One region of the Lysinibacillus sp. NPDC093190 genome, then DNA from elsewhere that is predicted to be linked to it. Evidence: riboswitches for the same ligand, from Rfam matches in the RefSeq annotation. Region 1 holds a riboswitch; each other region holds the start of a gene.
The links. A riboswitch is a leader RNA that binds a small molecule or an ion and turns the genes downstream of it on or off. The one in region 1 is predicted to bind cobalamin.

Region 1 (2,202 bases):
GCCAAAGCACTTAGCGCCACCGTTTTCCGTTGTCACGATAATCCTTTACGGACACTGAGTAATTTTTTTCAGCTTATGCCATCCTTGTTGTTTTTTCTGCTTTCGCACCGTTACGTCTGCCGTTTCCAGCTCCGCGTTGGTCACAAGGCTTTAGGAGTTAAAAGCAATTAACGTGGAGTTCGCACCAATCTCTTGATACGAAGGGTATTCTGTTATAAATCTATGCTTCTATACAGATTTGTATAGTTTTGTTTAAATTTATCGTAACAGATTAGTTACCCATTTCACCTGTCCCGAGTACATTTATCCCCTTGTTTATTTCTTCCGTAGCTACCTCAATCCCTACTTCAATAGATTGAATGGCTTCTTCCCTTGACATAGCAGGACCTTTTGCCATATTGTCCGTTCCATATTTAATTTTTTTTAGGATGACACCAGCATCATGTGGAATATCTTCTTTTACGCCAACATCCACTGTGACAATTTTAGCATCTGTGATTTTTGCGATAGCACAGACACCAGTCCCTCCTCTAGGAAAATTTAATGTTTGAAAGACCGTCACATTTTGTGGATTAGATGTCACCCCTTCATCACAAACACCATGATCTGCGGCACAGACAATAATCGCTTTATTATCAATCTCAGGAAATAGTTCTCCTGTAATTCCGGATAGTTGCACAGCAAGAGTCTCTAGTCTTCCCAAGCTTCCAGGAGGCTTGCAAAGTGCATCTATGCGTTCTCTTGCCTGCTCCATCATTTTGTGGTCAACACTTTGAATGTTTTGAATCGTCTGTTGTAATAATTGCATGAAAATTTCCCCTTTCTTTTTTGCCCTTGTTACTCGAAGAATGATTTAGAGAAAAAATAAAAAGCCTGTAGTTTATTCCATAACAAATAAACTACAGACTTTTCCATCGTCTATATAACCGAAGCAGATAGGCAGGTCTCCTGGCTCAATTTCAACATTTCATAGAACCTTCCCAGCGATGCTAGTGGCATTCTCTATGAAACTCCCTTTTACAGTGGTGGGACCGCTAAAGCTTTTCACTTTATTCCCTATTCTCCCGCAATGGGCACCTAATGCTTTTATGCAATTATTTTAAATGTACGATAAAGTGTTTTTTGTGTCAACATTTAAAATTTTCGAGCTTTGTTGAATTTTAAAGTTTTTAAATATGCTTAACTATTCATATTTAAAAACTTTAACACAAAATACTAAAGTAGTAACTGCTATAGCAGTTATTACTGAAAGTTCAGTCAGATACGTATGAAAATTTTGAGTCTTGAAGATAAGTGTTTTTCTAATAGCTTCAATAATATAATTAAGTGGATTAATATAAACAAATTAACTATATTTTTTCATCTTATGAAAGGCTAATTCACACTGCTAATAATTCACTAGTAATAACGTTTACACTAGTAAAAAAGCACTCACACTTACGCAATAGAATGAATATTCAGAAATAGATGTTAGTATAAATTTGTAGAACATATCATGTAAAGTACTTTTTAAGTTAACTACAATTGAGTGTTATAGGTGGTGTTATCTTGAAAAAAGAAATTAAAAAAGAACTGATAAAAGTGATATCTGTTTTTGCTATAGGTACTATTTTAATTTATTTGGTTCCTTGTCTCTTAAATTATTTTTATAGCATGACTGCCCCCTAAAAAAGTAAGAAAAAAATAAGAAGCCTTTTATTCGAAGGCTTCTTGTTTTTATCAATATTAGATGAACCTAATATAAAAACTCCATCAATACAAGCTGTACAAAGTAGTACTATACCAGTTCCACAAGCTCCGATTTAAGTTGCTGCTACAATTTTTGCCACAGCGAAGTCAATTAAGAGTAGAAAGGCAAAGTGCAACTTCTGCTATGCACAAATGCTTTCAGGAACTTCTTATTCGTTACTACTGTGATATACGCTTTGTTTTATCTATTTCACTCAGACATGTTGCGCCGAGTAATAGAATAGCTCCTATTATTTGTAGGGTCGCCATTTTCTCTCCTATAATCATCGTCGAAATCACTAATGATGTCAGTGGATCAATATAGCTTAAAATAGCTATACTTTGCCCTTTTAGATGACGCATTCCGAAAAAGAATAGGTAGAAGCCGATTCCAGCATGGACAATGCCCAGTGCTATGAGTAAACTAATTGATTTTATATCGATTTGCATGACTTGGAACCCATTTGTCCCAAT
Region 2 (2,202 bases), on a different contig from region 1:
AAAGGATTCGCGATACATTCCTCATATTTAGTACGGAAAGAGCCTTCACCCTTTTTCTCATCGTAGAAATCCTCTAGTGAGTAGCCCATGATTTCTCGCACTTCGTGTGGGTCAAATAAATGCCACTCCCCACGTTCCTCAACAGTTTCCATAAATAAATCCGGTAAGCACAGCCCTGTGAAAATATCATGGGCACGCAGACGCTCATCCCCATTGTTTAAGCGTAGATCTAAAAACGTAAAGACGTCTTTATGCCAAATATCTAAATAAACAGCAATAGCACCTTGTCGTTGACCTAGTTGATCGACTGAAACCGCCGTATTATTAAGTTGTTTAATCCATGGTAAAACGCCACTTGATGCACCTTTAAAGCCTTTAATAGATGAGCCTCGGCTACGAATTTTGCCCATATAAACTCCAATGCCACCGCCGTACTTCGATAATGTTGCGACATCTGTATTCGTGTCATAAATACTTTGTAAACTATCATCTACTGTATCGATAAAGCAGCTAGATAGCTGTCCATGTGTTTTACCTGCATTCGATAATGTTGGTGTGGCAACAGTCATATATAAATTACTCATCGCCCAATAAGATTCACGTACTTTTTCTAAACGATTTTCTGTTTCATCCTGCATCAGGGTCATCGCAATGACCATCCATCGTTCCTGCGGTAGCTCCACTGGTGTTTTCGTGTAATCACGGACTACATAGCGGTCCATTAATGTTTTTAAACCAATATACGTAAACAACTCATCTCGACTTGATTCTAAAAAAGAAGCGAGTTCCTGAAGCTCCTGCTCACTATACTTTGTTGTTAAACTTTCATGATACAAACCAGCTTCTGTATAGTGTGCTAATTGTTCTGGGAAAACTTTATAAACATCCTTCACTGAAACTCCACGGCGCATTGCAAATTGATCATATAGTTTTTCTAAATAAATTTGAGCTGCGACAAATGTCCAGTATGGCTCCTCCTCATCAATGAGGCTAAGCGTTTGTAAAATCATCGCATCTGCCCATGCTTCAAATGTGGCATTGTCGTTTTTTCGTAGCCATCGATCCGATAACCTTACAAAACTTTCGAGTTCATCCTCCGTGTAACTTTTCTTGAGCTTAGTCATTTGCTGTTCGATATGAATTGTCATGTATACATTCTCTCCCTTTCCTTCAGCAACACAAAAAGCGATCACGCAACATTTATCGGTTACGTGATCGCTGTAAAATCGGAAATGGAAATGAAGGACATGCACACAAAGAAGTGAACAAATCTCTCGCCTCCACTTCTCAATCCCCGAAGAATGTGTTGCTGTCTTGAACATCTCGGCAGGTCTCCTGGCTCATGCTTCCTCCAAATGACGACCTTCCCGTTCTTTACAGTGGCCTATTCATCATTTGTCAGCACTTACAGTTGCGGGGACAGCTTCGGCCTAAGATGACTCTTTTTCCGAATTCCCTTTTAAACCATATTGGTACCGCTCGTCCAAAACACTATATATTGTGTTTTAACTCCTAAACAAATCTAACATATTGTGTTTATTGTTGCAATAGGCGTTTTGCACTTTAAAATTTTTAAAGTGCTTCATTTTCTCGAAGCAAGCCCAATTACAATGCAGTTTTACGTAGTTTTTCAAAATTTCTAGGAAATTTTTTTTGTGCTAGCTGCTCTTTTTCTGGCTGTATTCCTAGCATAACTACTGCACATGGACCAGCCGATTTCTCAACATCTAACGAACTTTTAACTTGTTGCTCGCCAAAAAGCCGGGTAAATTCTGCCTGTAAACCTTTTGACCCAACTGGCCATACTTGCTGCACTATTTCCTCTTTCCACGCCTGAAAAATTGGTTGCAGCTGTGCGACATCTTCAGGTTGTGCAAGGATTTCATTGCCTACAAGCGGTAGTCCATAGGTGTACCAACTAAGCTGCTCATGCATAGTTGCTGTGCGTTTTTGCTGCTCACCTAGCATCGTTATAGACAAACCTGATTGTAGAGTCGGCATATTGGACTCTGTACTACCGCCTATTTGTGGACAACTAAGATCAGCTTCATCAAAAACCTGCTGAATGCCTGCAACATAACGAGACCATGCAGTATCCCCTGAAAAATTAGCGAGTAAAATATGGCTTGGTAAAGCATTTGCAGCAAGCTGCTCTAAAAAAGTAACACGTGCAGTGAAGTATGCCGTTAGTTGATCTGGAGC
Region 3 (2,202 bases), on a different contig from region 1:
ACAATAAAGGTAGGGATGAATCATGGAAAAAGAGATTTTGCAACTTTTTAGTAATTTAACAGAGCGTGACCGTGATATACAATACAAATCATACGAAGGATTAATGAAAATTATGCAGGAACCAGTTGATTGGACATATTCAGTTTGGGAACAACTTGTTCAGGCTCTTACATACAAAAACGAACATGTGCGTGCAAGTGCTGCACAATTTTTATGCGCATTGGCAGCAAAAAGTGATCCTGAAGAAAGAGTATTAGAGGACTTCTTAAAGATTTGGGCCGTAACGTATGATGAAAAAACAGTGACTGCGAGGCATACTTTACAGGCAATTTGGAGAATAGGTTTAGCAGGGCAGGTACAAAGAGATTTAGTCGTTTCATATTTGGCGAAAAGATTTCAAATATGCTTAGACGAAAAGCACCCGACATTAATACGCTATGATATTATTGTATCCTTTAAAAAGTTATTCGATGCAACGAATGACCCAAAACTACTAGAGATTGCACAGCGTTTAATTGAGGAAGAGAGAGATGTTAAATACAAAAAGAAATATATGAATGCCATCCGTTAAAAGTTATGAAATGTCTATTTTTTGCGCAATACTTTCGTTAAGAAATAGTTTTTATAAAGTATGAAAAAATAAAACGACTGCACGATCAGGATGAATACCCATGGGGGCAGTGAGAATATCCGCGTGTAAAAGGTAATACATGCATGATTTTTATCCATCGTATTTGTTTATTCAAATTCCACAGCTATTTTTTCCTATCAATCTATGTTAAACTGCTTTACAAGTGAATAATTCTTGCAGAATAAGGGTGCTGAACTATAGCATAATCGGGAATTCGGTGAAAAACCGAAGCTGTTTCCGCAACTGTAAGTACAGGAATCATAAAGATATACCACTGTCGAATTATTTGATGGGAAGGTTTTTTATGACTCACAACGTGATTGAATGAACTGTACAAGCCAGGAGACCGACCTTTGTTTGAACGTGTAGATAACTCTTCGGAAGCTAGGAGAATATGCGGCAAATACATAGGCTATGTCGTATCTATACGACAATTTTTATGTTATTTTTGTTGTTTCCTTAGGAGTGGAAACAACGTTTTTTTTATGTACACTTATAATTCACCTGATGAAATCCTAAGGAGAGTGTTAAAGAATTTTTCACGAAGGAAAGCGGGGACTTAGATTTGAAAAAAGATGCACGTTATTCTTGTTATCCATTTATGCGTGAAAAGGCATCAACGGTAGATTTTGAAATTCGAACGGATAGCCTTACAACACATATTGGCGTCGCTTTGGCGGCGGTAAAAAAGGAAACAGTAGAGGTAGTAGCAGATGATTTACTAGCCATTTTACCAATGGCTTACCATGTAAATGGCTCAGTCCGAGGTAAATTAGCGGTAACCGAAGATGATTTGACTTGGCTTAGTGATCGCTATGATTTCTATGTTAGTCATGTTAAAGAGGAAATACAAAACTTTGTATTACCTCAAGGAACAGAGGCTGCTACTGCATTACATTTATGCCGTAGTGAGTCGAAAAAATCATATCGCGTTTTGCACATAGTATCTGAAGAACGGGAAATACCTGCTATTCTCTTTGATTATTTAGGATTACTAGCCAATGTATTTTTTGTAATGGCTGTCTTTATGAATCAGCGGGCTGGTATTGCTGAAATACCGTTTATTAGTAAGTCATACCCGATGAAAAAGAAAAAGGAGAATCAATGAAATGAAGAAAATGTTTAAGCTACAATGGCTTTCTGTATTTATGCTAGCACTCGTATTAGTTGGCTGTGGCACGAAAGAGGATACTAATAAAGAGACTATTTCTAAGGAAGATCAACAAGTTGAGAAAACTAGCTATAAAGTTAAGGATGACCGCGGCGTAGAAGTAGAGTTTAATGCTGTACCTAAAACTGTTGTTTCATTGCAACCAAGTAATACAGAAGTTCTATTTGCTCTAGGTGTGGGTGATAAAATCGTTGGTGCAACTGAGCATGATACGTATCCAGAAGAAGCGCAAAAAATTGAGCGTGTTTCTGATTCTGTAAAATTCAATAGTGAGCGTATTTTAGCGTTAAAGCCAGATGTCGTTATTGCCTATACAACTGGAGGCGATGATGAAAATTTAAATGCCTTAAAAGGTCTCGAAGACGCAGGTATTAAAGTGTTTGCCATTCAATCAGCTAAA
Region 4 (2,202 bases), on a different contig from region 1:
GAAAAGTTTGCATGCATCATCACATAAGCAGGTTTCCTGACTTAAGCTTCTTTTTACTTTCGCGCCTTCCTAAGTTTTCACTAGTGGCATCCGCGATTTCATCAGCTATTACAGTAGCGGGGGCTGTATCGGATTTTCACCGATTTCCCTATTATCTTGAAAATATTCAAGCACTTATGGATGTTTTATATGAATTTATGATCTTTCATGTAATAGAAAACTGTTTCTATCATATCTTATTATTTAAAAAATTCAATATTTCTTTTTTAATTTGTGACATTTTTATTAATTTTTTATAGAAAAATATCACATTCGTTTTCAATTTATCCGAATTTTCGACATAGATCCTCAATTGAAAATTTTTTCACAAAAAGTATAGCATATATATGGAAAATCATGTTACACTTTGTCGTGAAATCTCACAACTTCATCTTTTTTCGGTGCGAATTGTTCATCATTTCGCTTAAAAGGGAAGCCGGTTCAAGTCCGGCGCGGTCCCGCCACTGTACTAGAGAGTTTTATAGATAATGTCACTGTCCAAAGGATGGGAAGGCCTATAAAACGTTGAACTAAAGCCAGGAGACCTGCCGAAAAATATGTGATCGTTTCAACCTACGAGGATGGGTGTGCGGCTTAGCAGATTAGAATTTTATTTACTTTTTTAGCTATGCACTTTTCCAAAGTTGGAGAAGTGTTTTTTTATTTTCGCATACTAATTCGAAAAATATTAATGTGAGGAGGAGAGATTTTTGAAATTCTCAGCTTGGAAGCTTAGTTATTTCTTATTGGCATTTTTATTCGTGCCAAATCGTGCATTTGCGATGCATATTATGGAGGGTTTTTTACCAATCGAATGGGCGATTTTTTGGTGGGTCATTTCGATTCCATTTATTATTTTAGGATTACGTTCTATTCGTAAAACCATTGATGAAAATCCTGAAACAAAAATGATATTAGGTCTATCGGGTGCCTTTGCCTTTGTGCTATCAGCCTTAAAAATCCCTTCTGTAACAGGGAGCTGCTCGCATCCAACTGGGGTTGGGCTCGGAACAGTTCTTTTTGGACCATTAGCGATGAGTGTTATCGGAACAATCGTATTATTATTCCAAGCTTTACTTTTAGCACATGGTGGGCTTACAACATTAGGTGCAAACACCTTTTCCATGGCAATTATGGGCCCTATTATCGCTTACTATGTATTTAAAGGCTCACAAAAAATAGGGTTATCCTTTTCCCTTGCAGTCTTTTTAGCAGCAATGCTTGGTGACTTAGGTACATATGTTGTCACTTCTGTACAATTAGCTCTTGCCTTCCCTTCTGAGGTCGGAGGCTTTATGGCTTCATTCACAAAATTTGCTGGTATTTTTGCGTTAACACAAATTCCTCTTGCTGTTAGTGAAGGAATTTTAACAGTGATCGTTATGAATTTCCTGAAAAAATACAATGTGAGTGAATTAAAAGCTCTACGTGTGTTCTCAACAAAGGAGGCACACTAAAATGAAAAAAAACTTACTGCTCTTAGCAGTTGTTGTGTTACTAGCGATCGTTCCCCTATTTATTCAAAAAGGTGCAGAATTCGAGGGGGCTGACGGCGAAGCGGAAGCAGCAATTAGTGAAATAGATGCAAACTACGAGCCATGGTTTGAAAGCTTATGGGAGCCACCAAGCGGTGAAATTGAAAGCTTATTATTCGCACTACAAGCTGCTATTGGCGCTGGATTTATTGGCTATTTCATCGGCTTAATGCGCGGCAAACATAAAGAGGGTTAAACGATGTTACTCATTGATAAGTATGCTTATTTGAATAAATTAGCGTCTGTTCATCCGCTAGAAAAAATGACGTTATCCCTTGGACTACTTATATTGTCGCTTATCATGAGAGATGAACGAATTTCACTCATTACATTTATTGTGATGAGTGTTTTTATCATTTTAGGCGCAAAAATTCCTACAAAATATTATGCAAAATTACTATTGCTACCTGGATTTTTTTTACTATCAAGTTTAGTGTCAATTTTAATTTCTATAGCACCAACAACTAGCACACTACCAACGCACATTTGGTCATTTTCACTTAATAGTTGGACGATTTTTATCGGCAGTGCGAGCCTCATGACAGCGCAACAGCTTTTTTTCATCGTCCTTGGCAGCATTAGCTGTTTGTATTTTTTAATTCTCACAACATCAGTCCAATCTATTTGT

Region 2: linked by a shared signal. The riboswitch ahead of ACQKOF_RS06875 (ribonucleoside-diphosphate reductase subunit alpha) and the one ahead of ACQKOF_RS01635 (nicotinate-nucleotide--dimethylbenzimidazole phosphoribosyltransferase) in region 1 are both predicted to bind cobalamin.
Region 3: linked by a shared signal. The riboswitch ahead of ACQKOF_RS04240 (hypothetical protein) and the one ahead of ACQKOF_RS01635 (nicotinate-nucleotide--dimethylbenzimidazole phosphoribosyltransferase) in region 1 are both predicted to bind cobalamin.
Region 4: linked by a shared signal. The riboswitch ahead of ACQKOF_RS17425 (energy-coupling factor ABC transporter permease) and the one ahead of ACQKOF_RS01635 (nicotinate-nucleotide--dimethylbenzimidazole phosphoribosyltransferase) in region 1 are both predicted to bind cobalamin.

The regions. Positions count from the first base shown of each region.
Region 1 is NZ_JBNNVG010000001.1:346,874-349,075, reverse strand. Features, by position in the region: partial or broken gene ACQKOF_RS01635 (nicotinate-nucleotide--dimethylbenzimidazole phosphoribosyltransferase) at 278-808, opposite strand; cobalamin riboswitch at 922-1,096, opposite strand; gene ACQKOF_RS01630 (DMT family transporter) at 1,909-2,202, opposite strand, start outside.
Region 2 is NZ_JBNNVG010000006.1:42,465-44,666, forward strand. Features, by position in the region: gene ACQKOF_RS06875 (ribonucleoside-diphosphate reductase subunit alpha) at 1-1,148, opposite strand, end outside; cobalamin riboswitch at 1,308-1,495, opposite strand; gene ACQKOF_RS06880 (hypothetical protein) at 1,606-2,202, opposite strand, start outside.
Region 3 is NZ_JBNNVG010000003.1:131,558-133,759, forward strand. Features, by position in the region: gene ACQKOF_RS04235 (hypothetical protein) at 23-571, shown strand; cobalamin riboswitch at 799-1,000, shown strand; gene ACQKOF_RS04240 (hypothetical protein) at 1,197-1,739, shown strand; gene ACQKOF_RS04245 (ABC transporter substrate-binding protein) at 1,741-2,202, shown strand, end outside.
Region 4 is NZ_JBNNVG010000023.1:50,088-52,289, forward strand. Features, by position in the region: cobalamin riboswitch at 9-193, opposite strand; cobalamin riboswitch at 422-606, shown strand; gene ACQKOF_RS17425 (energy-coupling factor ABC transporter permease) at 750-1,496, shown strand; gene ACQKOF_RS17430 (energy-coupling factor ABC transporter substrate-binding protein) at 1,498-1,770, shown strand; gene cbiQ (cobalt ECF transporter T component CbiQ) at 1,774-2,202, shown strand, end outside.